3 regions of the Bacillus sp. Hm123 genome follow, and region 3 is predicted to be linked to each of the others. Evidence: riboswitches for the same ligand, from Rfam matches in the RefSeq annotation. Region 3 holds a riboswitch; each other region holds the start of a gene.

Region 1 (10,412 bases), 110 kb from region 3:
GATGTTTGTAATATAAGGAATATCTAATTTCGCTAACTCTTCTTTTGATTCCGCCGCCGAAACAAATCCAACAGGTAGGCCGATGACAAGGCTCGGCTTCGCAATTCCTTCTTTCACAAGACGGATCAATTCAAGTAGAGCGGTTGGAGCGTTCCCGATGCAATAAATACCGCCATCTGCTTCAGCTACCGCTTTTCGCATCGAAATAATCGCTCTTGTAGTGTTCAGCTTTTTCGCTTCTTCCATCACATCTGCATCAGAAATATACACATGGATGCTACCGCCATACTTTTCGATGCGCCCTTTACTAATACCGACTTGCACCATCTGTACATCACAAATGATTCGTTCGCCATTTTTAATCGCTCGAATACCCGACTCAATCGCTTTCGGATGGAGCAGCATACTTCTTCCGAGTTCAAAATCCGCTGATGCATGAATGACACGTTGAACGACTTTATATTCTTCATGAGAAAGATCATGCTCACCGAATTCTTCGGTAATCATTTCAAAGCTACGACCTTCAATTTCCATCGGTTGAACGGTTTCTGGCTTAAACTCTGTTTTAAAATCCATGTTTGATTCGCTCCTTTAAAGGTTAAATGTATGTAAATAATCAATGACTTCCTCGAAACTTGAGCACCGATTTTGATACTCCATTTCCGGGCGCTCGATCACAATCGTTTCGATTCCTAATTCCTTAGCGGCCTCTAGCTTTTGATCAACAGATCCGCGGGCACCGCTCGCTTTCGTGACCATACAAGTCACTCCGTATTGCTGATACAACGCTTGATCAAAAGCGGTTGTAAACGGCCCTTGGATCGCCACAATGTTTTTTTGTGGCAAGCCAAGCTGCTCGCATTTTTCCATATTATCCTTTCGCGGAAGCATTCTCGCGACTAAGCGAATGTCTGAACGAGACAATAATTTTTCGGTGAAAATAGCTAACGTTTTACTACCAGTCGTTAACATCACTGTCCCTTTTCTTTTGGCCGCTGCTTCCGCTGCTTCCTCATACGTCGATACATAAGTGATCAATGAAGAGTCTTCAAAGCTTTGTTCTTTTCTTTCAAATCGAATGTAAGGAATGTTAGCGGTAGCGGCCGCTAACATCGCATTTTTCGAGGCTTCTTCAGCAAATGGATGACTCGCATCAACGATTCCCTTTACACCCTGTTCCTTCATAAAGGCTTGCATTTGCTCGGCATCCATGCGACCAGCAACCGCTTTGATCCCCGCTTGAGTTAACTCCTTCAATGCATTTTCTGTCACCACGGTAGCGATTAACTCTCTTCCTTGCTCTTGAAGTGCGATCGCAAGCTCTCTCGCATCGCTTGTTCCGGCAATGAATAAAATCATTTCGTCGTTGTCACTTCCTCTTCATGATGATGATGGTCATGATGGTGATGATGATCAATATGCTCCATCGCCTCAAACCGATATTGACACGTATCACAGTTCATATACACTTCTCCGCCTAACGCTTCAGCTATCCGATCTTGAATGACCAATTCTAGCTTCGGATGGAAGCCGAAATATTCAGCCAATGCAAATTCGACTCCTGGATAAGCTGACTGAAATTGAGTCATCATTCCTTCTAAGCGCTTAATTAAAATGCCCGTAAAGAGGAAATACGGCAGTACAATCACTTTTTTGGCACCGAGACGAATCGTTTTTTCCACCGCCTCTTCTAACCTTGGAGAAGTCACACCGATAAAAGCAGGTTCTAAAATTGAGTAAGAAGCTTTTTCCCATAGTAATCTCGCAATCTTGTAAAGGTCACTGTTCGCATCTGGATCACTGCCTCCGCGTCCGAGTAAAATGACCGCTGTTCCTTCTTGTGGCTCGGCGGCATTCTCCCCTGTTTCTTCGATTCGATTTTTGCAAATTTCAATCGCTTCATGATGAATGCCGATCGGCTTTCCATACGTGAATTCAACAGTAGGATACTTTTCTTTCGCTTCATCAATCGCCGCTGGAATATGAATTTTTGAGTGCCCTGCTTGAAGAAGCATTAGCGGAATTAAAGCAACGGATGTTGCTCCTCTTGCGACACAAGCATCGATGCCTTTAGCAATATCTGGACGTTCAAATTCTAGAAAACAAGTTTCAATAATTAATTGATCATCTAGCTTAGGCGTTAATTGATTAACAAATATTCTAATTTGTTCATTACCTTCTGGGTCACGGCTGCCATGACCAACAAATAATACAGCTTTCATATTCGATCGTCTCCTTTAATCCCCGCACGGTGCAGGTTCAATCATAATTTTCGGTTCCATGTTGCGATACTCAAAGCCTTGAATATGTTTCACACGTTTGAAAAACTTGAACAAGCGCTCGTTCGGATGACCTTTTTCCTTATACTCAGCAACAATCCGTTCGATCAGTGGCACAATTTGATTTGGTTCAACGCCTTCCGCCACAGGCTGACCGGCATGAGCCGTTCTTCCAACTGGTTTCGCACCGAGGAATAAATCAAATTTTCCTTTTCTGAATACAAGCCCGATATCGTCATTGACCGCTTGATAACAAGCCATGCCACAGCCGTTGACACCGATATTCAGCGCTTTAGGCATCTCCATTCCACCGAGCTTTTGTTGCAGCTCTTCTGCGTATGGAATCGCATCCTTCTTTTCACCATCACAAAAGTCACATGCTTTAATCGCTAACACATCTCCAACCGGAGAAATGATAAAGCCAGCCTGTTGCAGTTGCTCTGTTAATTGTTGTGGCTCTTCCGTTGATACGCGTAAAATAATTTGGTGATGAGGCGTGTATTCAACAGAGCCTTCCTCTCCGGCAACAGCTGATAGTACAAGCAATTGCTGTGCAGAAAACTTTTTATTCGCTACCCCCGGACTAACAGCGACTTCAAAAATGGATTGGATCGGTGTGGGAAATACGACTTCTTTTGTCGGAAGCTCTTTGTTTTGATCGAGTAATTGCAACGCCTTCATGCCGAGTTCTAATAAAGGCGGAGCTTCTGCCTTCCCTTCATGAAGCGCCCACGGTTCGTTTTCACGCTTCAATCGTTCATGCGGCTTCAATGGTTGCTTCTCAGAAGTCAACGTATACTTTCGCTGATAGCCTCGTGGTGTGATCATTTTATTGTCATAAATAAACGTGGTAGAATTCCCGATCATAACCGTTGTCAACATCCCAATGTCATGCTCAAGCATGTCCGCTAACGTCGTTAAAATAACTTGTTCTCTATCCCGGTACGCACTTTTCACAAGCCCGACAGGTGTGTCAGGAGAACGATATTTTAATAGAATGCGCTGCGCCTCAACAATTTGTCTTGTGCGCTTTCCGCTTTTCGGATTATAAAGAGCAATAACGAAATCCGCTTGTCCTGCCGCGTCAATTCGCTTTTCAATTAACTCCCATGGCGTTAAGTGATCACTTAAACTGATCGTACAAGCATCGTGCATAACAGGCGCCCCGAGTAAAGAGGCACACGAATTAATCGCTGAAATACCGGGAATAATTTCTACTTCAACTCCATCCGCCTCTCTCCAGCCTTTTTCGACAAGCACCTCATAGACAAGACCTGCCATGCCATACACACCAGCATCTCCGCTCGAAATGACCGCCACTTTCTTTCCCTGTTCGGCATACTTCACCGCTGCCTGTGCACGACTCACTTCCTCGGACATTCCTGTACTGATCACCTCTTTGCCCTCGATAAAATTAGCGATCAATTCAACATACGTTTTATAACCGATAATGCAATCGCTTTCTTGGAGCGCTTCTTTCGCTCGTTCGGTAATATGCTTCTCACTGCCTGGACCGAAGCCAACTAGTAGTAATTTCCCTTTCATTGGACACCCTCCTCACTGAACAGCCTTTTTGACTTCACGATCTTTTTCAATCCCTTTTATGCGATCGTTCATAAGCTCCATTCCACTTCCATTATATGTATAAGTTAACGCTTCTTGCACAGGTTGACCGTTTTGTAAATGCTGATGGACAATCCTTTTGGCCATGAGCTCGTCCACCTCGTGATACCAAGCTCCTTCTGGATACACAACGACGACACAAGCATCTTTACAACGACCATTACATTTCGTTCTTGACGTATGCACACGAACATCGAGCTCTCGTTCTTTAATTTCCTCCCGAATCGCTTGCGTCACTTCTTCGCCGCCCTTTCGCATACAACTCGACCCATTACAAATCAACACGTGATGATTCATTTCTTTCAAATTCCAAGTCGTCATATGATCGCTCCTTTTCTATCAAAAAATCCTTAACTCCAAAAGAAGTTAAGGATTTTGTGTAATGATCCGTACGCTGCTCATGTGCAGCTCGTCCGCTCGATACAGCTATCCTACTCTTCCCTCCGAAGAATGATGAAAAAAAGGTAGAAGCAGGTCTCCTGGCTTACGGGTCTCTTTACTCTTGTCCCTTCCCAGCGCAACAAGCACCAGTGGTTATTGACAATTTCATCGCCGTTTACAGTAACGGGGGCTGCATCGGACTTGCACCGATTTCCCTATTATCCCTTGTGAATCAACAAAAGGGCACTCTTACCTTATTATTTAATTTAAATATGTCATTTATTTGAACAACTGCTTTAAGATTATCAGTAAACGCCTCATGTTGACAAGAATTTTTTTTATTTTTAGAAAATTATTAATGGATTCCACCCGGTTTCTATGCGAACCTGTTCAATGGCTTTTTGTCGCTTTTGTAAAAGAAAAGGGTCTTGTCGATCAAACAACAACCCGATCACAGTCCCGCTATGCCCAATAATTACTCCTCCCTGTAACTCGGTTGCCAAATCTACAAACAAACGAATCTTTGGCTTCGGTAAAAAACGTTCATTCACTTGCGAACTAGCTGTGGCAGCTCGCAAAATTTGTTCAACATTTCCGTCTGTAAGCCCTACTGTCATTTCGTAAAAAATCTGTTCTAATAATTGTTTTTCTGCTTCATTGTAATCCTTTTTATTACGGTGAAAAGCTCGCGTATTCACTCTTCCGCCACTATCAAAGCCGATGCAAACAAGCTCAGGCACGTGAGGAAATTCGTGCAAAAGCTCGCCTGTTTGCTGATTGATTGCTGTAATCCCTCGATGCATCACCCCATCTGTCGGCTCGATGTTCGCCGCGATCATCGCTTCCTCTTTCGCTGACAATGTAGCGCCGACACTTGCAGTGACCGCTCGAATCGTAGCGACGATATCGGCAGAACTGCTCGCCATCCCCTTTCCTACTGGAATAGATGAGGTAATAGACAAATATCCGCTTGGCGAGCGGCCCAACATTCGCAGCGTCTGTTCTGCGGCCATTAACGCTAATTTCTTTCCTTTCGTCTCTCCAATTAACGAACCTACTTGTGCAGGTGTAAATCTCGCTTCACTATATAAAGGACTAGGAAAGGTAAATAAAAATGGCTGCCCATCGATCTCCCCTTGCGCTAGCTCTCCAAATGTCCCAAAGCATTTCCCTATCCCTACTCGCATGTACAAACCTCTTTTCTACGCTGTCGATTGGCTAATATTTATAACAATTTATTATAATCTTATTCTTTTTTTCTTCCAAGCGGTTGTGATTTTGTCTCTTAATGACGAAATTTTAATTATTTTTATTTTGAATTTTGCACATAATGAAATAAGCGTGGTCAACCATAATAATATTTGGTTGACAACTTATGTTACCATTCATTAAAATAACGTTAACATTTGTTTTTATTTTATTGATTTGTTATTATAGGAGGTTGGAAAAATGAGTAAACAGCACGAGAAATTAAGAATGTTGATGACGACCGCTCTATTTGCGGCGATTATTGGTATTATGGCGCAAATTACGATTCCGCTGCCGTTAGTTCCGATCACAGGGCAAACGTTAGCTGTCGGTTTGGCTGCTACAATTTTAGGTTCACGATACGGCGCGTTATCAGCGATTGTCTATATGTTCATCGGCGCAGTTGGTGTTCCTGTATTCTCTGGTATGAGCGCTGGAATGGGCGTCATTTTCGGTCCGACGGGTGGGTATATTGTTAGCTTTATTTTTTCCGCTTTTATTATCGGTTTGTATATCGAAAAAACGTCGGCCACTGTAACACAAGCATTTATTGCGAATATCATTGGGATGTTAGTTAACTTAGCCATTGGAACCGCTTGGCTGAAAGTAATGGCGAACCTTTCTTGGATGGAAGCATTCGTCGGCGGATTTGCCCCATTTATTATCGGGGGGATCATCAAAGCGATCTTGGCGGCTTGGATCGGTATTCTCGCTCGCAAACGATTGCAATCAGCTCGCCTTTTACCGTCATCCGCGAACGCATCTATTTAATACAAAAATGAGGCTCATCCAAAAGGATTGGCCTCATTTTTTTCGATCGCAAACTGAAATGGTTCTTCCGCTGTATATCGTCCGTTCGTATACGTTCGCTCAATAAACTGCACGCGGTCATTGCGGTCAATCGTCAGCACCGTAGAAGAGCGTGTGCCATACTGCTCACTGTTAATAAACATCGAAGACAGCAAGCGTTCCCACTGTAAAGAAACACCGGTTTGCGGAAGTTCTTCATCCGCCGCTTGTTCCTCAGATTGTAAGGAAGCAAATAAACAATCTGTTTCAACGATCATTTTATTACGTACACACGCCTCTAAACTCTGTTTTCCTCGCTCCGTTTTTGGCCACGATGTGTTTAAAAAAGCGTTACTTAAGCTGTGGGTACCTCGCGTAACCTGAGTGACTTCATCTTGCCGATTATTATAGTACCATAGCGAATCAGCCGTTCCGACGATCACATTAAAGCTCGGATAGTTCTCCTTATCCTCACTTAACCGCTGCAAAAATACCTCCTCCTCCATTCGTCCAGTTAAAAACGAACGAACAATGTCTCCCCGCGACCACTTCCCTTCCGTTGATTCTGTCGGATCACGGAAATTGGTTAATGCGGCAAACCTCCCGGATGTCGTCACACCAAGCCATGTGCCCATTTTTTCTAAGTCTCGCCCCGCTAATATTTGAGGCTCATCTTCCCAAAAATGAGCTCGCTTTGTCGGACGTGCGAAAAATTCATCACGGTTAGCAGCAACGATTAATTTATAATTCGGATGCTGTTGAAACTGAAAATTAATTAAACACATATCATCATCCCCTAAAATAACTCGAATTTTATCAAAAACATAAAGGAATTTCGGTGATTATAGCGAATAAACAACGAATAAAAGGTAGGTGCTGCTAAGATGAACAAATTTGTGATGCCTGAAGTTATTTTTGGCAATGGCGCGATTCATCAAGCCGGAGAATGCTGCTCTCGTCTAGGCGCAAAAAAAGTGTTAATCGTCGCTGATGAAGGCGTTATTCAAGCCGGATGGCTAGAAATTGTCATTAAAAGCTGTGTTGATGCTGGTTTGAGCTATGCATGTTATCAAGATATTACCATTAATCCGAAAGACTTTGAAGCAGAAAAAGGAGCAAATGTTTATATACACAATGAATGTGACGCCCTTATTGGCGTCGGTGGCGGAAGCGTCATTGATGTCGCCAAAGCCGTAGCCATCTTAGTTTCAAATGGAGGGACTATTTCCGATTATGAAGGAGTCGACCGCATCGAACTTCCCCTTCCCCCGCTTGTGATGGTTCCAACAACTGCTGGGTCTGGGTCGGAAGTATCTCAATTTTCCGTGATCGTTGATTCAGAAAAAGAAAAAAAGATGACGATCGTTTCTAAATCACTAGTGCCGGATATCGCCTTGATCGACCCTGAAACATTAACAACGAAAAATGCCAAATTAACGGCTTCTACTGGACTTGATGTGTTGACACACGCGATGGAATCATTCGTTAGTTTAGCGGCGACGCCATTGACCGATGTGCAAGCAAAAAATGCGATGATCCTTGTCGCTCAGTATTTACGTCCTTCCGTTGCGTCTCAATACAATAAAGAAGCGAAGGAAAAAATGGCGATGGCTAGCTTGCAGGCGGGGCTCGCTTTTTCCAATGCTATTTTAGGAGCAGTACATGCCATGTCCCATGCGATTGGCGGGAAATACCCGATGCTGCATGGCGATGTGAATTCCGTCTTACTCCCATATGTGATGGAATTTAACTTCCTGGCTGCTCCAAAAAAATTTATGGAAATCGCTCAGTTATTAGGTGAAGACATCCGGGGATTGTCAGCTGAAGAGGCAGGAAGAAAAGCGATTGCTCATGTGAAACGGCTCTCTTTAGATATTGGCGCTCCTCAACGTTTATCAGATATGGGATTTGAAGAATCAGCTATCGAAACGATGGCGAAGGTGGCTTTACAGGATGCTTGTATGATTACGAACCCTCGGGATATTGATGCGAAACAAGTCGAGGAATTGTTAAAAAAAGGGTTTTAGGGAGGACACCTTGAACATGAACAGAAAAGAAATGATCGACTTACTGACGGGCGTTCAGTCCTCGAAAAAAAGCTATTATACCGAACTGAAAAAAACGGTCAATGAACTACAAAAGAAGAATATGCAGCTTGAGATCATTAACGATGTGACGAAGAGCTTTAATATCGATATGTCGATGGATGAGATGTTAAAGCATATTATGGATAAACTGCAAACGATCTTTCCTATCAAACGAGTCAGTCTGTCATTGTATAACGGCAATGACTTAGTGTTATCTAATGTGTATCCTGCTGATTCTGTCGTACTATCCCCCGATAGCATTTTACCAAAAAGCGACTCGCTGTATTGGTTAGCCCTAAAAAGCGGTCAACCTTGCTATTACGAAATAGACAACAGAAACGGTACTTATTTTGAAGAAGAAGCCTTGTCTTTATTACAGGTCGCTGGCGTTTGGGTATTCCCTTTAATTAGCAAAGGACATATTATTGGCGTGTTAACTTTAGGAGGAAAAGAAAAAAGATGGAATGACTCATCCGATCAAGGGTTTTTCGAACAGCTTTCTGACCAAATCGCAGTTTGTATTGAAAATGCTAGGCTTTACAACGAAGTACTTAGTAGTCATCAACAATGGGAAGAAACGTTCCGAGCCGTATCAGACGTCATTTTTGTTGTTGATTTAACGGGGCGAATTTTACAGTACAATCAATCGGCTAAGCAATTCTTTCAAGAAACATCGTTCAAGCAGCACTCGATTGAAGAGCTACTGTTCCCTTTCACAGACAGCAATTTTTTTAAACAATGCATAGAAAGTGGTGCTCCCGTCGACGGCGAGTTCACTTTACATGAAAAGATCATGGCATGCTCCTGCTTTCCCATTTTCAATGATTCTGGCTCCCTTTACGCTGTGATTATTTACTTGAAAGATTTCACCGAAAAACGTCGCTTTGAAGCACAATTGCTTCATTCAGGAAAATTAGCCGCTCTTGGCGAGATGGCCGCTGGAGTGGCTCACGAATTAAACAATCCGCTAACCGCTATTTTAGGCAATGCTCAGCTGCTGTTACGAAAGCAATCGGAAAATGATCGAACGTATCACCTGTTGACAGATATTCATCAATGCGGGATTCGCTGTCGAAATATTATTCGCAGCTTGCTCACCTTCTCTAGGCAAGATGAACTGCTGTTTGAACAATGCTCGGTAAATGAAGCGGTGGAACAAGCATTAAGCCTTGTCGGCAATCAAATTAGAAAAGAAAATATTTGGATTCAAACAAGACTACAACAAAAGTTGCCATTCATTGAAGGAAGTGTGCAGCAAATTGGACAAATTATCTTAAACCTTTTACTTAATGCGAAAGATGCATTCTCAGAAATAGAAAGCGAAAAAAGAATTCTCATTGAAACGAAGTTAACAGAACATGAAGGAAAACAGTGGATCTCATTGATGGTCAAGGATAACGGCTGCGGCATCAATCCGACGCAAATGACCGAGATATTCAATCCTTTTTTCACAACGAAATCAGCGGTTCATGGTACAGGCCTTGGCTTATCTGTCAGCCTCGGCATTGCAGAAGCTCATGGTGGAACATTGACGGTCACGAGTGAACTTGGGATTGGCAGTCGTTTTCAACTATTGCTTCCATGTACATAATCCCTTCTCATCTTTAGAAAAGCAGGTGAAACGATGGCACAGATTTTAATTATTGATGACGAAATAGAAGTAGGTCGCTTTCTCACTCATTTGTTCGAGGACAAAGGGCATGAAGTCACCCATGGAGTGAGCGGCAAACAATTTGATCAATTGATCATCGAGCGACGTTTTGATCTAGCCTTTATTGATGTTCGTTTGCCCGACCGAAATGGGTTAGATATTTTACGTACATTAAAGACGGCTCAGCCTCATTGTCAGTCTGTCATTATGACCGGATATAGCACCGTCAAAATGGCGGTCGAAGCGATTCAAATTGGAGCGAGTGATTTTATTGAGAAGCCATTTGAGGAGATTGAGGATATTGAGCGGCTAACCGAGCAATTAATCAACACTCAGCTTCCCTCCTCTCATCAA
Region 2 (10,412 bases), 890 kb from region 3:
CATCGAAGCGGAAGCCATGGAGATCGAACACCCTTCTCCATCGAACTTCGCCGCTGTTACTTTGCCGTCTTCTACATTCAATGTTAAATGAATGCGATCGCCACAAGTCGGATTATTCATATCGATCGTTAAGCTGCCGTCTTCAATCTGACCTTTGTTGCGCGGATTTTTATAATGATCCATAATCACTTGGCGGTACAGCTGATCTAAATTATTAAAAGACATCGCTGAAATACTCCTTTGTTTTGAGAAGCCCTGCAACAAGCTTATCAATATCTTCCTCTGTGTTATACAGGTAGAAGCTTGCTCTTGCTGTAGCGGAAACATCTAGCCATTTCATTAGTGGCTGTGCACAATGATGGCCTGCACGAACAGCAATTCCTTCTGCATCTAACACCGTTGCCACATCATGAGGATGAACGTCGTCTAAGTTGAACGTGACAAGTCCTGCACGTTGTTCACCAGACATTGGTCCGTAAATTTGCATCCCAGGAATGGTGCTCATTTTCTCAAGTGCATAGGCCGCTAAGCGATGCTCATAGCGCTCGATTTCATCCAGTCCAATTTCTTGGAGAAAATCAATCGCCGCGCCAAGACCGATTGCCCCAGCGATGATCGGAGTTCCGCCTTCAAATTTCCACGGAAGCTCTTTCCACGTTGATTCTTGTAAACCAACGAAGTCGATCATTTCGCCGCCGAATTCCACAGGCTCCATGTGATCAAGTAATTGCTTTTTACCGTACAACACGCCAATACCAGTCGGTGCACACATTTTATGACCAGAGAAAGCAAGGAAATCACAGTCGAGATCCTGTACATCAATCTTCATATGTGGCGCCGATTGAGCACCATCTACGACCATGACCGCCCCGTGCTGATGAGCGATTTCGGCAATTTCCTTCACTGGGTTGATCGTACCAAGGACGTTCGATACCATCATGACAGATACAATCTTTGTCTTATCGGTAATCGTTGCCTTCGCATCTTCTACTAAGATCGTTCCATCGGCTTGAAGCGGAATATATTTTAGCGTCGCACCTTTTTCCTTTGCTAGCTGCTGCCAAGGAATGATGTTGCTGTGGTGCTCCATGTATGTGATGACGATTTCGTCGCCTTCTTTTACGTTTGCACGTCCGTAGCTCGCCGCCACCGTATTGATCGATGTCGTCGTGCCACGGGTAAAAATAATTTCCTCACGCGCCGCCGCGTTAATGAATTTACGCACTTTGTCGCGCGCTCCTTCATACGAGTCCGTTGCACGTGTACCGAGTGTATGCACACCGCGGTGAACGTTCGAGTTATCCTCACGATAATATTTATTCAATGCCTCAATCACTTGCACTGGCTTTTGTGAAGTGGCCGAACTGTCTAAATAAACGAGCGGATATCCATTGACTTCTTGGTCAAGAATCGGAAAGTATTTTTTAATTTCCTTCGCGTTCATTAGCGAACTTTCCTTTCAATCACTTCAGTCAATTGCTGTTTAACTCCTTCGATCGGAAGTTTATCAACAACTGGCGCTAAAAATCCGTGAATGATTAAACGTTCTGCTTCTTGACGAGAAATTCCGCGGCTCATTAAGTAATACAATTGCATCGGATCTACGCGTCCCACTGATGCTGCGTGACCTGCTGTTACATCATCTTCATCAATCAGAAGAATTGGGTTCGCGTCTCCACGTGCTTTTTCACTAAGCATTAATACGCGTGATTCTTGCTCTGCGTTTGATTTAGAAGCGCCATGCTCGATTTTTCCGATACCGTTGAAAATCGATTTCGCTTCGTCTTTCATAACGCCATGTTTTAAAATATAGCCTTCTGTGTTTTTGCCGAAGTGAACGACTTTCGTTGTGAAGTTTTGTGATTGCTTGCCGCGACCGACAACAACTGTTTTCGTATCAGCAAATGAACCCGCACCGATTAAGTTCGTGACGTTTTCTGATACCGTATCACCATCGTTCATTAGACCAAGTGCCCAATCAATGCGAGCATCGCGGTCAGTTACTCCACGACGGTTCACATATGTTGTTACACCGCTATTTAAATGATCTACCGCTCCGTACACCACTTTCGCATTTGGCCCAGCGATCACTTCTGTCACGATATTCGCAACAGCATTTTCTGTTTCCACTGTGGATATATAGTTTTCCACGTAAGTGACAACACTGTTATCTTCTGCCACGACTAATACGTGGTTGAAAAGCGCCGCATCCGCATGGTCATGCACATATACCGCTTGAATCGGTTCTTTCACTTCAACATTTTTCGGAACGTATAGGAAAGTTCCTCCGTTCATTAATGCTGCGTGTAAAGCCGTTAATTTATGCTCATCGACTTTGACCGCTTCTGTCATGAAGTATTTTTCTACAAGCTCGCTATGCTCTTTCACCGCTGTATGAATATCGGTAAAGATGACACCTTGCGCCTTTAATTCTTCCGATACAGATAAGAAAGCAGCCGTTTGGTTGCGTTGAATGTAAAGGTTTTTGTCTGCTTGCTCGATATCAATTAATGATTTCACTTCTTCAGGAAGCTCTTCTAAAGAAGCAAACCCTTCACTTGTCACTTCATGAGCCGCAAATTGCGTGAAGTTCCATTTATCGATTTTTGTTTTTTCCGCTACTGGTAACGGTAGTACATCTATTTTATCAAGAGCCGCTAAACGCAAGTCAGTTAGCCACTGAGCGTCGCCTTTTTGCGCTGAAAATGAGCGAACGTACTCTTGATCTACTGGTAAATTTGTTTCTACAGTCATGTTCATCCTCCTAGTGATCAGCTTTCGTAAAATGGCTCTTATTGATTCACTGTTTCGTCTTCGATTCCAAGCTCTTGCTTAATCCAGTCATATCCTTCTGCTTCTAAGCGTTGTGCAAGCTCAGGTCCACCTGATTTCACGATACGACCTTGCATCATAACATGTACTTTATCAGGAGTGATGTAGTTCAAAAGACGTTGATAGTGAGTGATCATTAGGCATCCGAACTCATTGCTACGCATGTCATTAATTCCTTTAGAAACGACTTTTAATGCATCGATATCTAAACCAGAATCGATTTCATCAAGGATCGCAATTTTTGGCTCGATCATCATTAATTGCAAAATTTCGTTACGCTTTTTCTCTCCACCAGAGAAGCCTTCGTTTAAGTAACGTTGCGCCATATCTTGATCCATTTCAAGGAAGTCCATTTTTTCGTCCATTTTACGGATGAATTTCATTAAAGAAATTTCATCACCCTCTTCACGGCGGCTATTGATCGCAGAACGTAAGAAGTCGGCATTTGTTACACCTGTAATTTCGCTTGGATATTGCATCGCAAGAAATAGGCCGGCACGAGCGCGCTCGTCTACTTCCATTTCTAATACGTCTTCACCGTCAAGTTCAATGCTACCTTTTGTCACTTCATATTTCGGATGACCCATGATTGCGGAAGATAATGTTGATTTACCTGTTCCGTTTGGTCCCATAATCGCGTGGAATTCTCCACCTTTTATCTCAAGGTTTACACCCTTTAAAATCTCTTTACCCTCAATTGCTACGTGTAAATCTTTCATTACTAATGTAGAAGCTGTCATATCTATACCTCCGTCGTTATTGAAAATGTTATTGAATTATTGTCATTCTCAATTTATTCTCATTACAATCTTATAACAAATTAAAAGTATATTCAACCAATCTAAAAGAATTGCTGAGATATTTGATTATACCAAAAATTTTACTGCATCATATAATATTCTCTCCTAAAAATACCTAAAAAATAACTAACAGGAATCCACTGTTTTTGTTTGTCAATATGTTGACCACTCATCTTACTTATGTAAAATAAAAGAAGGAAAAAAATCAGTTTGTACACCTATAAATAAAATTGCCTATTTACGATTTAGACACAACATGTTAGGGTAGTATGAGTACAAAAACACAATATATAGTATAACGATGTCGTGGTACCGTAACGGTTTAATAGGGAATCCAACAAATGGAGCTGTCCCCGCAACTGTACGCGCTGACGACCGTCTTGAAGAACCACTGTAGCACTTTTTGCTGCGGGAAGGCAGGCGGAAGGAGGAAGCGTAAGCCAGTAGACCTGCCACTCATCGTCAAGCGACACGTTCTTCGGGGATTGAGAAGTTGGAAGCGAGTGAATTGACCACATGCAAGTATAGCATATTCTTTCGCTTGTTTCCTAGATTAAATTCAATCATTCAGACGAACCCCGATGTGGATCGTCTTTTTATTTTGCAGTTAAGAAGAACAAGCGAGAGAGAGGTTTAAGTATATGACAATTGTAAGTGAAAAATTAAATGAGGAAGCAATCTTAGCATCACTGAAAAAGGAGTTTGGAACAGAGCAAATAGCACTGTTAGAAAAAGCGAGCGAAAAATGGCGTGAACGTCATCCAGATGAAACCGTAAAGGCGTGGACGACGGCGATGATTTTAGAAGCATTAAGTTGCATAGATGAAGCCGCTCCTCATTGGACATATATCGCAGCTCGTCTCTATTTGCACGAAGTATACGACACACAACAAGCTCTTCGTGGTATGGCACCGTATTCAAATTTTGATCAACATGTGGAGAAATTGGTGGAGCAAGGTCTTTATACGCCAATGCTCATCGAAAAATATGAACGATCCGAACTACAAGAGATCGGTCAATTGATCGTGCCAGAACGTGATCAACTCTTTACATATATCGGGTTGAAAACGTTGATGGATCGCTATGTCGCAGTCGATTTCAATAATCAACCAGTAGAATTACCACAGGAACGTTGGCTCGTGATCGCGATGACGTTGATGCAAGATGAGCAAGTACAACGAGTGGAAAAAATTGCAGAAGCGTATTGGGCGATGAGTCAGCTTTATATGACAGTGGCAACACCAACACTTGCCAACGCTGGGAAGCCACATGGACAACTATCCAGCTGCTTTATTGATACGGTTGATGATTCTTTACAAGGAATTTATAACAGCAACACCGATGTTGCCAACTTGTCGAAGTACGGTGGCGGTATCGGTGTATACATGGGGAAAGTACGTGCTAGAGGCTCTTCCATTCGTGGATTTAAAGGGGCATCAAGTGGTGTTCTTCCGTGGATTAAACAATTGAATAATACAGCGGTCAGTGTCGACCAACTCGGTCAGCGTCAAGGAGCGATTGCGGTTTATTTAGATGTTTGGCATCAAGATATTCTTACCTTCCTCGATTTAAAGTTAAACAACGGAGACGAGCGTTTGCGAGCTCATGATATTTTTACAGGGGTCTGCTTGCCAGATTTATTTATGGAACAAGTAGAACAACGAGGAGATTGGCATTTATTTGACCCACATGAAGTGCGTACGGTGATGGGTTACTCGCTTGAAGATTTTTACGATGAAACGCGTGGCAATGGTTCTTTCCGTGAAAAATATGAAGAATGTGTCCAACATCCATCTTTAACGAGAAAAACAGTGCCAGCGATCGAAGTGATGAAACGGATTATGAAGAGCCAGTTAGAAACAGGAACACCGTTTATGTTTTATCGGGATGAAGCAAACCGCGCAAACCCGAATAAACATGAAGGTATGATTTATTCTAGCAATCTTTGTACGGAAATTATGCAAAATATGAGCCCAACTGCCTTTGAGTCAGTGACATTAGAAAATGATCTCGTCGTGACACGTTCAAAACCGGGCGATTTTGTCGTGTGTAATTTGTCATCTGTCAACCTTGGACGGGCAGTTCCAGCGGGTGTATTAGAACGTCTCATTCCGATTCAAGTTCGAATGCTTGATAACGTAATTGATTTAAACAAAATTCCAGTTGTTCAAGCAGAGCGTACGAATCGTCGCTATCGCGGTATTGGGCTTGGAACGTTCGGATGGCATCATTTGCTTGCATTAGAGAACATTCAATGGGAATCAGAAGAAGCGGTAAATTATGCCGATAAACTTTATGAAAAAGTAGCATTTTTAACGATTAAATCTTCCATGGAGTTAGCGAAAGAAAAAGAGGCCTATCCATTGTTTGAAGGATCAGATTGGCACACAGGTTACTATTTTGAACAAAAAGGCTATCAATCCGAGCAATGGCTTGCATTGAAAAAAGAAGTGGCTACAAACGGTATGCGCAACGGCTACGTCATGGCGGTTGCACCAAATAGCTCCACATCAGTTATTGCAGGCTCAACAGCTTCTATTGATCCGATTTTTAAACCTTTTTATCACGAAGAGAAAAAAGATTATAAATTACCAGTTGTTGCACCAGATTTAAATCATCGAACGTATGATGTTTACCGACACTCTGCTTACATTGTCGATCAGCGTTGGTCAATTAAACAAAATGCAGCACGCCAACACCATATCGATCAAGCTGTGTCGTTTAACCTTTACGTACCGAACAATATTCGTGCTTCCGTGTTACTCGACCTCCATATTCAAGTATGGAAATCTAACATAAAAACAACATACTATATGCGTTCGACAGCGTCTGATATAGAGGAGTGCGAGTGGTGTCATTCTTAATTGCCTATGCATCATGGAGTGGCAATACCGAGGAAGTGGCGGAATTGATTGCGGAACAATTACAAAATCAGCAGTTTGATGTCACGCTCTATCAAATCGGAACCGACCCCGTTCCAAATGTCCGGGCATTCGATGCCTTATTTCTCGGTTCGTTTACATGGGATCGGGGTTCGACGCCAGATAGCGTCAAAGATTTCGTTGCAGAAGTCGGTTATAAACCGCAACATGTCTACGTTTTTGGCACAGGGGATACACAATTCGGTGGCGATGAATTGTTTTGTCATGCAGCGGTAAAGCTTGCTCGCTTTTATGAATCCCGTTATGAGCCGTTAAAAATTGAACAAAGTCCTCGTGGGCAACAAGAGAAGAAAGTATTGGAATGGACGAAAGGAGTGACTCAACATTGGAAAAATTAAAACGGGTGAAAGTTTTACATCCAGCAAGTCCGAATAAGGCAACAGCTCTTTTTGGTGGTGAAGCGAGCGGAATTTTAAATTGGAACGACCTCGCTTACCCTCAGTTTTATACGTTGCGTCAACGGATTCGTTCGCTTTTTTGGACAGCAAACGAAGTCGATATGACACAAGATGTAAAGCAATTTTCAACTTTATCACAAACGGAACAAGACGCGTATTTAAAAATTATCGGGTTACTCGCAACATTAGATGGACCTCAAACCGTCATCGCAATGAAAATTGCTGATTTCGCAACAGATCCATCGATAAAGTCGATAATGGCGACGATCGCTGACCAAGAAAGTGAGCATAATCATAGTTATGCGTACGTCCTGTCGTCTGTTACGACGCTCGATAAACAATTAGCGTCGTTTGAAATGGGACGTCAAGATGAAGTATTGAAGAAGCGTAATGAACGAATTGTCGATGTTTACAATGAGTTTGCCGCCAATCCGACGATGGAGACGGTTTTAAAAGCGATGGTCTATACGACATTGTTAGAAGGGCTATTCTTTTACAGTGGGTTTGCGTTCTTTTACAATTTAGCACGCCATCAAAAAATGGTCGGTACGTCGACGATGATTTCTTACATTAATCGAGATGAATTACAACACGGGAAAGCGATTAGCGATATTTTTAGAGCGACGCTTGCTGAAAATCCAGCTTATAATACCGAGCAATTTACGGAGTGGATTTACGATCAATTCCGTCATTCTGTCGAACAAGAAATTATATGGAGTCGTTATGTACTCGGTAATATCGATGGTATTGACCTCGAAGAAATGGATGGTTATATAAAATACCGTGCGAATAAAATGCTTAGAATGCTCGGATTAAGTGAGATTTATGATGAATTCACAGAAAATCCAATGAAGTGGATTCGCGCGTATGTCGACAATTTTGATGATACAAAAACGGATTTCTTTGAACAAACATCTCGTCAATATGTGAAAACAAGTGATTTAAACGGTTTTGATGATTTGTAAAAATGAAAGGAGCCTCCAGAAAGTCAGTTTTCACTGATTTTCTGGAGGCTTCTTTAACTTTACGAGCGGCTTCTTTAACCTTACAAGCGATTTCTTCGACTTTCTTGGACACCCCTTTTAATTTTGAAGCACGAAAAAAACCAGCAGTAATGCACTGGTTTTTCTCATTATTATGATAAATGATTGATAAATCGACGGCTAACAGCTGCTACCATGCGCCGACTATTGACATAGTCTTCTTCGCGCTGGCGTTCCACATTCATCCTCACTTCATGATTTTGACTGTACACCTCGTATCCGACTCCATGTGCTCCATGCATCGCCTTCTCCATACCTTCTGTGTACGTTAAATTCAGTGAGTTAAACAAATTAATAGGGAATCATTCCTTTCCTTTTTTTAACTTGCACTATCTATGTTAACAATCATTGGCTTTTTCCACAAAAAGCATATAGCCTGCTCTCATCGCCTCTCACTAGCTCTCCACTACTGACATCCGGATCACTCCCCTTATTCTTAAAATTCTTACTATATCCTTTCATATCCTCCCGCTAATGTTGCTAGCTTATCGCCCTTTTAATATGTGATGAGCACGAGCGGTTTATACGAGATTTTTAAGCAGACAAAGAGCCGATCGGGCGTGATTGGCCTATAATTGGGCGCTTTCCTCTTATTATTGGGCGCGATTCGAACAAAATTGGGCGGCAACAACCAATCATCGGGCGCAGAGCCCACAAAAAAAGCTTGCCGCTCCATAATCAAGCGACAAGCTTCTTTCTATTTATTCGTTTACTGGCACGATCGCGCCTTTCCATTCGTTCATAATAAAGTCTTGAATTTCTTGTGAATGTAACGCGTCGATCAACGCTTTAATTTTTTCATTCTCTTCATCTCCGCTGCGCACAGCTACGATGTTCACGTATGGAGAATCGTTTGATTCAATAACAATCGGATCTTTCAACGGATCTAACCCTGAATCAATCGCGAAGTTAGAATTAATTACTACGATGTCACCTTCTCCATTATTAAATGCTTGTGGAAGGAAAGCAGGTTCATAGTTATATTCAAATTGTAAGTCCTTTTTATTTTCGCTAACGTCTTCAAGTGTCGCATCCGTTTTATTAATACCATCTTTCAGCTTAATGAGACCTTCTTTTTCTAACAGGCTTAACACACGACCATGGTCAGCTACAGAGCTGCTCATTAACACTTTTGCCCCTTTAGATAGTTCATCTAAGCTTTTATATTTTTTCGAGTACACACCGATTGGCTCGATATGAATACCACCTGCGTTTTCAAACTTGTAACCATGCTCTTTCTTTTGTAACTCTAAAAACGGAATATGCTGATAGTAGTTCGCATCTAATTCGCCTTCATCTAACGCTTTGTTTGGCAATATATAGTCATTGAATGTTTCAATTTCTAGCTCATAGCCTTTTGCTTCTAATAACGGCTTAGCTTCTTCTAAAATGATCGCATGCGGAACGTTAGATGCCCCAACAACCAATTTCTTGTTTTCTTCTGATTTACCTTCTTCTTTTTTCTCTTCTGAACCGCCGCATGCTGCGAGGGCTAATACCACCAATGATGTAAGTAAAGCAAATAACCACTTTTTCATTCTATTTCCTCCTCATTATCTTTTATCTAATTTCTTAGTGAACAAGTCACCAATGAATTGAATCGCAAATACGATGAGTACAATAATGACGGTTGCCACGAACGTCACGTCGCTTTGACTGCGTTGGAAGCCGTCTAAAAAGGCTAAGTTTCCAAGCCCACCAGCCCCAATGGCACCTGCCATCGCTGTGTAGCCAACTAAGACGATCGCCGTGACCGTAATACCAGAAACTAAGGCTGGCATCGACTCTGGCAACAACACTTTAAAAATAATGGTGCTCGTTTTCGCCCCCATCGAGCGGGCCGCTTCAATGACCCCTTTATCAATCTCTCTTAGCCCAATCTCAACAATCCGAGCATAAAACGGGGATGCCCCAATAATTAAAGCAGGTAATGCTGCATCTTCACCAATCATCGTCCCAACAAGCACTTTCGTAAACGGAATTAATAAAATGATTAAAATAATAAACGGAATCGACCGAAACACGTTCACGTACGTAGCAACAATCACATGCACCGCTTTATTTTCTAATATTTGACCCTTCGATGTTAAAAATAAGAGTAAACCTAGTAAAATACCAAGAATAAAAGTCGCAACAACTGAAATTCCCGTCATATAAAGCGTTTCACCAGTTGCTCCCCAAATTTTATCCCACTTCACATTTGGTAACCATTGCTCAAGCATGGGTGATCACCTCCGAACTCACTTGATGTTGATCTAAGTAGGCAACTGCTCGGCTCACTTCTTCTTCCGCACCCGTTAAGTGAACAAAGAGCGAGCCATAAGCGCCCTCTTGCGTTTGCGACACGTTTCCTTGAACGATATTAACAGATATTTGAAAATTGCGAATTAACTCGGT
Region 3 (10,412 bases):
GAAAATGTGTTTCCCCCGATTCCTTCTGAGTTGATTTTGCCATTCGGAGGCTTTATGACGACGACCACGACATTAACAGTAGGCGGTGTCATCTTATCCGCCACGGCAGGCTCTGTGTTAGGGGCGCTAATTTTGTATGGCATTGGTCTACTTGTCGATGTGGAAAAAATAATGAAAATCATTGACAGATGGGGACATCTATTGAAAATCAAACAAGAAGATGTGCAAAAAGCGGATAACTGGTTTGATCAGAAAGGCTATTGGACCGTCTTCTTTTGCCGGATGATTCCTTTAATACGTAGCTTAATTTCGATTCCTGCCGGGATGTCTAATATGAAATTGTGGTTATTTCTATTGTTAACAACGAGCGGCACCCTCATTTGGAATACGCTTCTTGTGTACGCCGGTGCAAAATTAGGACAATCATGGGATATTATCCTTTACTACATGGGAATTTACTCCGATGTGATCTACGTATTTATTGGCTTAGTCGCTATTTACGTATTGTATTGGTATATGAAAAAGAGGAAAGCGGCTTAGATAAACAAAAGAGCATTGAAGACAACATTCAATGCTCTTTGTCATTTTAGATTTCTTCATGTTGATTGTATAATTGCTCGGCAATTTCCTTCACACGAGTCATTGTAATACCTGTTCGCTCTTCCTCTTTTTTTTAACTCAACGCGCTAGCAACATCATAATCCTCAAGTGGCACGTCCGTTTCTTTTCCTAAAGCAAGCTTAGCAAGCTCAGCTCCGATAAAAGGTCCCATCGTTAAGCCGGATGCGCCAAGCCCATTAGCAAAAAGCACGTTTTCATGCCCAGGAAGTGAGCCGAATACCGGCAAGAATCCGGGAGTAAAAGGTCTGAAGCCGACTCGCGTTTCGAGGATCGTGGCATCTGCCAATCCAGGGGCGATGTGCAATGCCTTATTTAATACTTCATGGACCCCGCTGGCTGTCACGCGCGTATCAAAGCCAACTTCATTTTCATGAGTTGCCCCCGCTACGATACGATCATCAAACGCTAACATGTATTGATCGTTCGGCGGCATAATGACCGGCCATTCGTTAGTCGTAGCGTTCGGCAGCACGAAATGAATAATTTGTGCTTTTTGCGGTTCGACAGTTACTTGAACGTCTAATGAGGCGAGTAGAGGTTTCGCCCAAGCCCCTGCTGTAATAATGGTTTGATCAAAGGTAAGGGTTTGCTCATTGACGGTGATTTCGCGGTTGTTCGTCCATTCGGCATTTCCCTCAATAAAAGTGGCCCCTAATTTCTTAGCCGCTCTTAATAAGGCGTCACGAAGCGCTCGACCATCTACACGAGCCGCTCCACTCACATGCACCGCCCCATAACCATCTCGAAGCAGCGGAAATAAAGCTTTCGCTTCCGCAGGACTTACAATCGTCACTTCGCCAATTTCTGGCGCCTCTTCTCGCCGTTTTAAAGCACGCTCTTTCATTTTCACTAATTTTTCTTCGTCTTCATGTAAGCTTAAAGCTCCGACCTTAGCATAACCTGTATCGGTTTCACCTAGTTGCTCCAATTCAGCGATTAAGTCAGGGTAAAAGCGAGCCCCGCTTTTAGCGAGCCGGTACCAAGCTTTATTTCGTCGCTGTGATAGCCACGGACAAATAATTCCTGCCGCCGCATCTGTTGCTTGACCTTCGTCTTTGCGGTCGATGATCGTTACGTGAGCTCCTGCTTTAGCGAGGTGATAAGCAGTAGAAGCGCCTAAAATGCCTGCGCCGATTACACAATATTTGTTCATTATGGACACCCTTTTTTTCATTTTCTTGTCTATCATAGCAGTTTTCTTTTTTCACATACAATATAAGAATTGTTGGACAGACCGTTTGCATAAATTGGAATAAGGGGGTGTGAGATGACCAAACAAATGCAGTCCTTTTTACCGCGAGATGATCGTATACTCGATGTTAAGCAAGGAGACGTTACAGGAGATGGGCAAGTGGATACCGTGTATTTAGTTGGAACGAAACGAGAAGACAGCCCGTACGTTCAAAACATTACGTTGGTCGTTGAATATGGCGATCAGTCAGTGGCGACAATTCGTTTGCAAGAGAATTCAGGGTATCATCCAACGATCTTCTTAGGTGATATGACGGGAGATCAGGTTGATGATGTGCTGATCGTTATTGATTCGGGAGGGAGCGGCGGTATCGTCTATGCGTACATTTATTCATTTATTCAAGGAAAAATGAAACTTATTTTCGATTCAGACGTATTTAATAATAGTAGTCAATATGAAGTGAATTATCGCGATCAATATGTCGCAGAAGTGATTAGTTCTCGTCCGTCCAAACGCTACACGCTCAGTTTAAAAGATAGGGGAGAGGATTATTTAACCGCCATTTATAACGCTGATGGAACATTAAAACAACCGATTCAAGGTTTCGTCTCGCCATTGGCAGGCATTTATCCAACCGATTTTGATCGAGATGGAACTTATGAACTTGTCTTGTTTCAAAATATCGCAGGTCAGTATAATGCTGATCGGCTCGGGTATGTGAACAATATCTGGGGATGGGATGGACAGAAACTTGTCCCGTTACGTCAAACAGTGGAAATTCTTGGAGAAAATATCTCTTTGTCTTAATTATTTTATTTATAAAAAATAATTTCCAAAATAGATATTTATGTTACACTTTAACCATAAAAAGAAAGGAGAAAATAAAATGAATGTTCGTATTGCAAGCATTAAGAAAGATGCGAGAGATGCTTTAGCTGGGAATTGGGGCATTGCTGTTGTTCTAATGCTAATTATGTTTGTCTTCGCAGGGATCGTACCGATGATTTTTGATGTTATAGCTGTCGGAGGATTCGAGAATTGGGTGTATCAAACGGGTACATCTATGGAAGGGGACCTTTTTAGTTTATTCATTAGCTTTGTTATGATTCCTTTTTCTATTTCAGCAATGTATTGGTTCTTTTTACATTTAGTTCGAGGAAAGCGTCAAAGTGTTGGGGATGTATTTTCTATTTATGCCAATATCGGTTTAGCGTTTAAGACAATTGTTGTTTCTATCTTAATCGGGATTTTCGTCTTTTTATGGTCATTATTGTTGATTATTCCTGGAATTATTAAAAGTCTGTCTTATTCGCAAACGTATTTTATTATGAAAGATCACCCTGAACTATCGATGCTTGAAGCGATTACGGAAAGTAAACGCCGTATGAAGGGTTATAAGTGGAGTTATTTTGTATTATATTTAAGCTTTATCGGCTGGGCGTTTTTAGCATTATTCACACTCGGAATCGGTTATCTATGGTTAGCTCCGTACGTGCAAGCGTCAATGGCTGCTTTTTACGATAAACATATCGCTAATCAACAGCAGGAAGTGTAAAGAGATCAAAAGGCTGTCTTTAAGAAGGCAGCCTTTTGATTTTGCTTTGTTTTTCCTGTATAATAAAATGATAACAGAATATTCGGAATTAACGGTGTCGATATCGACTTAATAGGGAATTTGGTTCGAAGCCAAAGCTGTCCCCGCAACTGTAAGTGTGGATGAAATGAGAAGACCACTGTGTAAGCTTGCTTATACGGGAAGGCTCAGAGTAAAACGAAGCACGAGTCAGGAGACCTGCCATACATTTCGTAAGTTTCATTTCTTCGGGGAGTGAGAAATTGAAGCGGCAGTGATCTTTCCTAGGCCATTTTCTGCCGTTTTCAGCTCTTTCGTAGAAGAAAGAGTTTTTTGTTTTGGAAAAAAGAGAATGGAGGATGTAGATGATGAAAATTATTTCCAATCAAGAGCAAGTTCAAAACAATATGAAAAGGCTTACATTTCATTCCTTGCTCAATCGATTTCGTGAGCCTGATCGTCAGCAAGCGACGTTGCGAGCGGCACTGAATGAGGAAGTAACGATGTCTTTAGCCATTGATTGTGATACGATTATCGGCTATACTGTCGTATTGCCGCCTGAGAAAGAAGAAAGATGGAGCAAGCTACCTTTCGTTCGTGCGCTAGGCGTAGTCGAGGTCGCTCCAAATTTCAGAGGGAGAGGACTGGCGAAGCAGTTAGTCCAAACAGTGACCGCCAACCCTATATTAGAAAGTAAAATCATTATTTCACTAGAATATTATTGGCATTGGGATTTACAAATAACGAATGGAAATGCTTACGCATATAAACAGTTGCTAAAACGCATGTTGCAGGCGAGCCGCTTTGAGGACATCCAAACGAATGAACCTGACATCGCAGGCTATCCGTACAATTTTATGATGGGGCGGATTGGAAAAGAGATTACGAGCGAGGAGCTATATCAGTTTATGAAACTAGCTGATCCGGATGCGTTTGTTTAGCATAAAGAGAAATGCTCAATTTTATTTTATCATAATACGTTATCTGTCTGTGTTATCTGATGTCAGAAAAGATACATTGAAGCAGCTGAAAACTAGAAACGATCAGTGGCTATATGAGGAGAAGCGTTGGTCTAATGGTGTTGTTCATAATTACTACTATCTTTGGTATCACGTGATGGAGGATGAGATCAATCATCGAGGCCAAATCCGAATATTGAAAAAGCAGCTTCAAAAAAAGGTATAAAAGTCTTCCAACTATGTATGTATTAAACTATTATGGTATAGTTATAAAAAATGGAGGTATTTATAGATGAAAATATCAATTACGAGAGCTTTAGCGGAGTTGAAACTATTAGATAAACGGATTCATTCGACGATGAATTCCACTCCATTGATTCAATACCATGTCGGTAATAAACCGGTCAGTGGCTTTGCTTCTGTGAAGGAATTTGAAGAGAAAGCGCGTGCCAGCTATCAATCGACGTTAGCTTTAATTAAACGCCGAAATGCGATTAAATCAGCGATTGTTTTATCGAATGCGAAAACGAACGTTGAAATTGCCGGTCATACATATACAGTTGCTGAAGCGATCGAACGCAAAACATCGATCCAATATGAGCAGGAGCTTCTACAAAAAATGAAGCATGAGTTCTCATCGGTGACAGATGATGTGGAAGCGATTAATGCAGAGGTTAAGGAACAGCTAGACCGCCAATTAGAAGTGCTATACGGCAGGGAAGCGAAATTGAAAGTCGAAGAAAGCAACGAGTTGACGAAAAGCTATCGTGAAAAACACGAAGCAAAAATCGTTGATCCTTTGAAGTTACGTGACGAATACGAACAGTTAGAAAAAAAGATTGATGAGTTTTTAACAGAAGTTGATTTCGTTCTGTCCACGTCCAATACGTTGACAGAAATTGAAGTCCCTGAATAAATGAATACTAGTTAATTAGTCGAAAATCAAGGCAACTGAACAGGTGCTCGCGGCTTTGACCTTACAGCCGCTCCAACTTTTATCATAATCTAATCGTTTAGTGAAATACGAGATAAATGGGATAAAAGCTTAAAGCTCAACGTTCAGCATTCAGAGCTCAAGAATCAAGACTCTTATCATTCAAAGCTCAAGACTTACAAGTTTACAAGTTCGATCAAATCCATGAGCTCGGCTTATACGGTGGTTGTTCATCGACCGTTTTGATTGCCGCATGGCTGACTAGCTAACTAGGCTACATACAACGAGCGACTGCCATCATTTTGTGAAGGCAGTCGCTTTTTATTTGGAGGTGTATGATGAAAAAAGCAATGATTATAATGGCTATCTTTTTTGTAGCCCTTGTTAGCTTCATTTGGCAAAATTATCATCGCACGATCCAAGGAGCGCTAGAGGAGTTAGGAGAAGAAACGGAAGGGGACATTCTTCCGTTGTCTGATTCTACATTAGCCTTTGTCATTGCGAAAGATGGGCGTGTGTCGGTTGCTTCTAGTAAAATAATATATCCCTTTGGATGGTATAAAGACTTTGCTATTCACCCTATCGATTTAAATATAAATGATGTAAAAAAAGAAAATGAAATAGCCTATGCCCATGTACCGAAAACAGAAGGGGTAACGTGTAGGCTCATTAAAAATGAACACGTAGCATATGTGGTGGCTGACGAATCGTATTTGCAGACACCAAAAGAGCTCAATGACAACGCTATGAAAGTTTTCTCATTAAAGGACTACTTTGATGATCCGGAGCTGCAAGATGTGAAGTTATGGTATTCCTATTTACTTGGTGAGGGCAGCACGATGGATGAGTTATTTTTCTTAGATTCACAGAAAAAAGTGATTCCTATAGAGGAGAAATGAACAGGAGATACAATTCCTCGCCATTAGAGCGAGGAATTATATGAATCTACTCTCTGTTCTCCACCCACGTCTTCACATGCTTCCCTCTGTTTTCAAAGTCAGCAATTAGGTGAGAGAGCTGGCTAATGAATGCGTAAATGTCGGTGGATAGGGCGAATTTTTCTTCTGAAAATTGATAAAGCCGATCAATATGCTCGCGGTTATCAGAGTTTTTTTCATAAAATTGGTCTAAGTCGGCTGTGAAAGACTGTAATTTAGTGACGGTTGTGTTCGTCGATGATCGAATGTCGGTAATGAGAGAGAATAACATTTTTTCAGCGGATGCGACTTCATCGAACATTTCTTTTGTGTTTTGCGTTAATGATTCAACGACTTCGATGTCCTTCGTTTTGGAATGAACATTCGCTGACACTTCGCCGACTTTGCTGATGATTTCCTCTACTTTTTGATCGATCACTTGTAGTGCCTGTTTACTTTGATCGGCGAGCTTTCGAACTTCTTCCGCCACAACGGCAAAGCCTTTTCCGTGTTCTCCGGCTCTTGCCGCTTCAATCGAAGCATTTAACGCTAATAAATTCGTTTGATCGGCAATCCCTTGAATCACTTCTGCAAAATTGGAAATATCTCTTACATCATTTTGAAAGCTTTGAATCGTGTCGCTAATTTGAAAGAAGAGTGTTCGCACATGGTTCATTTGCTCGATCAGCTCATCAATTTGTACGTAGCCACGATCAATTAAGGCTAAATTGTGATGAGCAGATGTTTCTATTTGGTTCGTATGCGTATGTACTTGGTCGGTTAAGTGAACAATTTCTCGAATGTTCGTTTGTGATTCATTTAAAATATCATTTTGCTGATGAATGCTCTCTTGAATATGAGAAATATGCTCGGTCACTTCAGCGTCTCGCTTCGAGTTTTTCTCACTTGTTTTTCGTAATAATTGCGTAAGCTCTTCCATCGCTTCAATGACTCTTCGTTGTTCTTGCTCGTCTAAGGCTAGAAACTCCTTGAGCTCTGCGCTCACATTCACTGATGGTTTTCGTTTTCCCCACATGATAATTCCTTTCTTTCTATCGTTATTTTTTTCCGAAAGATAGCATGACGAGTGTTTGATTTAACTGCGTTTTATTTAATTGCTCCCCGTAGCTACTGAATCCAGCTAATGAAGGAAGAGCAGCCAACTGTTGATTTAAGGCTGGAATTAATTTCTCTTGTTCAAACTGTAGCTTACGCAAAATACAGTTAATAGCTAGTACTCCTTCGATTGTATGAAATGAAGCGGTTAATTGAGCAATGCTTTCCTGCAATGTGGAAACCGGATCTTTTGGCTCTAACATGGCCACTTTTTGATGCTGAAAAATTTGACAATAAAACTGAATCGACCCATCTTTTAGCACTTGAAAAGGGGAAGCGATATACACTTGTCCATTCACTGTTCGACCAAGAGGGTTCTTCATAAAGTAGGAAGGGAGCTGCTGCTCGCTAATTCCGAGAAGTCGTGCATATTCGGAAGCGGCTCGTTTATTGTTCATTTCATAGACGATCCGCTCTTCGGTATTGACACGCGTCATCTCCATTACCTTACCGGTTGGGCGGAAAATATTCTCTTTTTGGATCATGAAATCCAATGATGTTTTGATAAAAACAAAGGCGCCTCCTTTAGAAGACACGACTCCATTGACAGAGACAAATGTCTCGGTGAATTTAGCATCATCTCCGGCTGTTCCACCGAAAATCGGAAAGCCTTCATGCTCAAATAAGGAGTTGACAATCGAAAGCATCTTTTCTTCCCCAGCTACTAAACCATTCGGAAATATTAGGCCTAATCCTTCCTTCTCAGGATGGGGAGAATGCAACGAAATATTTAAGCTATTCGCTGCCTCTATTAAATGCTTTCTTGAATAAATCGGAAAGCGTTCAATATCGTCAACTAGTACTGCTTTTGCTTGAAATTGCTGATTAAACGACATTGCGACGACACCATTTGATTGAAAGCCAGTCGCTGAAATCTCCCCCACAGTTGTGACTCCAATCACTTCACTTTGTGGAAACATCTCATGTAGCAGATGAGACAATGAGGCGAAGTCATAAGTTGTACTGGCAAAGAATAAGACAAGTGTTGGCTTGTCGTGAAGCTCCTGTTGAAATTGTGAGGCGACAGAATCTAAGTTAGATGTATGACAATAGCTTGATAGAATAGCTTTAACCACTACTTTCGACTCCTTTGTCAGAAATAATTACTATATTAATAATACCACTTAATCTTTTTTATTAACAAAAAATTGTTAATAAAATATTGATATTTTACTAGTCAATGTTAAATAAATGTAAAAATGATCGGGATGAGTTGGTATTCCAGTCGGAAATTCATTATAATGTTATAGGTATAAAAACCTATTGCGAAGTGTTGTTTTTTTGAGCAGAGAAGGGGGCGATTCGGTTGATTTTATATAGACGAACATTAGCTATTAATAGTTATTATTTTTGCGAGTCATCTTAAATTTGTGGAGAGGTTTATAAATATGCTGAAAAAATCTTTAAAAACAAAACTAGTTACGATTCTCCTTTTAATATCTGCTATCCCGTTGTTGGTCAGCTCGACGTTGCTTTATCAGCAGTCGATCGCTGGATTAGATGGGATGATTGATGAGAATATCCAACATGCGAAAACGGTATCAGATTATTATTTCGAACAAAAAGCGAATGAAGCATTAGTCGTTGCGAAACGTTATGCAAATGACGAGGAAATTATTTCTATTTTCAAACAAAAAAATAGAGAGAAGTTAAATCAAAAAATGATCCCGGTATACAAGATGTTAAAGGAGGAAAAAGGCCTTTCCATTTTTGAATTCGGTGATGAAAAAGGCAAAGTCATTACGCGCGCTCATAATTTAGCGGAATTTGGTGATGACAAGAGTGATAGTAAAGACATTGCCACTGCTTTATCAGGAGAAGAAGTGAAAGGGTTTTCTTTCGGTCAATCAGGGTTAGCTGTGCGAGCGTTTGTGCCCGTAAAGGATGGGAACAAGGTCATAGGTACGTTTCAAGTGGGCTTCGGCTTTACAGACACGATGCTAAACGATATTCGTCATTCAATTGCTGGAAATATCTCACTCTATGAGAACGATAAACTAGCGTTAACTACAGTAAAAGAAGAACTGAGCGAAATGGGTCAACCGATTCAAGATGATTCCATTGCAAATAAAGTGTTAGCTGGTCAAGAAGTGAAAGTGATGGAAGAAGAGCACATCCACTTTTATCATCCTCTCTACAACCCCTTAGGAGATCAAGTACAAGGGATGATCCAAATTTCACAAGATGTAACACCGATCCGGGAGATGGAGAAAAACCTGTTTGTCGAAACGATCATCATTATACTTGGAACGATTGTCGTTGCGATTGTCGTTTCGTTTTATTTAGCGAATAGCATTACTAGACCGATTTCTAACGTCGTGACAAGGTTACAAGCGGTGGCTAAAGGTGATTTGAGTGCTGAGAACATGGTAGCGACATCACAGGATGAAGTCGGAGCACTCGTTCACGCAATTAATCAAACGAGCGACCATCTGCGGCATACGCTTCAAAACGTTTCTCATGCAGCTGGAGAAGTATCTAGTCGGAGTGAAGAGCTAACGCAAGCGTCTGATGAAGTGAAAGAAGGAAGTGGGCAAGTCGCTGTGACGATGGAGGAATTAGCTCGAGGGGCAGACACTCAAGCGAATATAGCGCATGATCTCGATCAAGTCATGGAAGATTTTATTATTAAAATGGAGCAAGCGAATGAAGCAGGAGAGCAAGTGGCCGAGGCATCTAATGAAGTGTTAGAAATGACAAGCAAGGGACGTCATTTCATGGAGAGTTCGATTCAACAAATGGGTTCTATCCATTCGCTTGTGAAGGAATCTGTCGAAAAAGTACAGGGGTTCGATAAGCAGTCACAAGAAGTGTCGAAACTCGTCGATGTAATTCAAGATATTGCCCAACAAACGAATTTACTCGCTTTAAATGCCGAGATCGAAGCAGCAAGAGCTGGCGAACATGGTAAAGGCTTTGCGGTCGTGGCTGATGAGGTGCGGAAGCTTGCTGAACAAGTTTCAGCATCTGTCACCGATATTACGACGATCGTCGGTAATATTCAAAATGAGGCAAAGGAAATGGTCCATTCATTAGAAACAGGCTACAGACAAGTGGAAGAAGGTTCAAGTCAAATTCAAGTAACCGGAGAAACGTTCGA

The links. Region 3 has a riboswitch for cobalamin ahead of ACSVDJ_RS09960 (GNAT family N-acetyltransferase). Riboswitches for the same ligand answer to the same signal wherever they lie in the genome.
Region 1: linked by a shared signal. The riboswitch ahead of ACSVDJ_RS09330 ((2Fe-2S) ferredoxin domain-containing protein) and the one ahead of ACSVDJ_RS09960 (GNAT family N-acetyltransferase) in region 3 are both predicted to bind cobalamin.
Region 2: linked by a shared signal. The riboswitch ahead of ACSVDJ_RS14830 (ribonucleoside-diphosphate reductase subunit alpha) and the one ahead of ACSVDJ_RS09960 (GNAT family N-acetyltransferase) in region 3 are both predicted to bind cobalamin.

What each region holds. Positions count from the first base shown of each region.
Region 1 is NZ_CM200277.1:1,822,585-1,832,996, forward strand. It holds gene ACSVDJ_RS09310 (precorrin-8X methylmutase) at 1-576, opposite strand, end outside; gene cobK (precorrin-6A reductase) at 592-1,359, opposite strand; gene ACSVDJ_RS09320 (sirohydrochlorin chelatase) at 1,356-2,222, opposite strand; gene cobJ (precorrin-3B C(17)-methyltransferase) at 2,238-3,824, opposite strand; gene ACSVDJ_RS09330 ((2Fe-2S) ferredoxin domain-containing protein) at 3,837-4,223, opposite strand; cobalamin riboswitch at 4,355-4,549, opposite strand; gene ACSVDJ_RS09335 (GHMP family kinase ATP-binding protein) at 4,628-5,470, opposite strand; gene ACSVDJ_RS09340 (biotin transporter BioY) at 5,733-6,302, shown strand; gene ACSVDJ_RS09345 (NRDE family protein) at 6,317-7,105, opposite strand; gene ACSVDJ_RS09350 (iron-containing alcohol dehydrogenase) at 7,205-8,347, shown strand; gene ACSVDJ_RS09355 (sensor histidine kinase) at 8,364-9,998, shown strand; gene ACSVDJ_RS09360 (sigma-54-dependent transcriptional regulator) at 10,032-10,412, shown strand, end outside.
Region 2 is NZ_CM200277.1:2,816,698-2,827,109, forward strand. It holds gene sufU (Fe-S cluster assembly sulfur transfer protein SufU) at 1-225, opposite strand, end outside; gene ACSVDJ_RS14815 (cysteine desulfurase) at 215-1,444, opposite strand; gene sufD (Fe-S cluster assembly protein SufD) at 1,444-2,754, opposite strand; gene sufC (Fe-S cluster assembly ATPase SufC) at 2,793-3,572, opposite strand; cobalamin riboswitch at 3,922-4,103, shown strand; gene ACSVDJ_RS14830 (ribonucleoside-diphosphate reductase subunit alpha) at 4,274-6,496, shown strand; gene ACSVDJ_RS14835 (flavodoxin) at 6,484-6,912, shown strand; gene ACSVDJ_RS14840 (ribonucleotide-diphosphate reductase subunit beta) at 6,876-7,937, shown strand; gene ACSVDJ_RS14845 (YuzK family famiily protein) at 8,108-8,305, opposite strand; gene ACSVDJ_RS14850 (MetQ/NlpA family ABC transporter substrate-binding protein) at 8,717-9,553, opposite strand; gene ACSVDJ_RS14855 (methionine ABC transporter permease) at 9,569-10,237, opposite strand; gene ACSVDJ_RS14860 (methionine ABC transporter ATP-binding protein) at 10,230-10,412, opposite strand, start outside.
Region 3 is NZ_CM200277.1:1,930,778-1,941,189, reverse strand. It holds gene ACSVDJ_RS09980 (DedA family protein) at 1-540, shown strand, start outside; gene ACSVDJ_RS09975 (NAD(P)/FAD-dependent oxidoreductase) at 674-1,774, opposite strand; gene ACSVDJ_RS09970 (YybI family spore inner coat protein) at 1,889-2,620, shown strand; gene ACSVDJ_RS09965 (DUF975 family protein) at 2,700-3,368, shown strand; cobalamin riboswitch at 3,444-3,627, shown strand; gene ACSVDJ_RS09960 (GNAT family N-acetyltransferase) at 3,752-4,327, shown strand; partial or broken gene ACSVDJ_RS09955 (hypothetical protein) at 4,368-4,571, shown strand; gene ACSVDJ_RS09950 (hypothetical protein) at 4,638-5,261, shown strand; gene ACSVDJ_RS09945 (hypothetical protein) at 5,615-6,178, shown strand; gene ACSVDJ_RS09940 (methyl-accepting chemotaxis protein) at 6,225-6,872, opposite strand; gene ACSVDJ_RS09935 (FIST signal transduction protein) at 7,255-8,388, opposite strand; gene ACSVDJ_RS09930 (methyl-accepting chemotaxis protein) at 8,701-10,412, shown strand, end outside.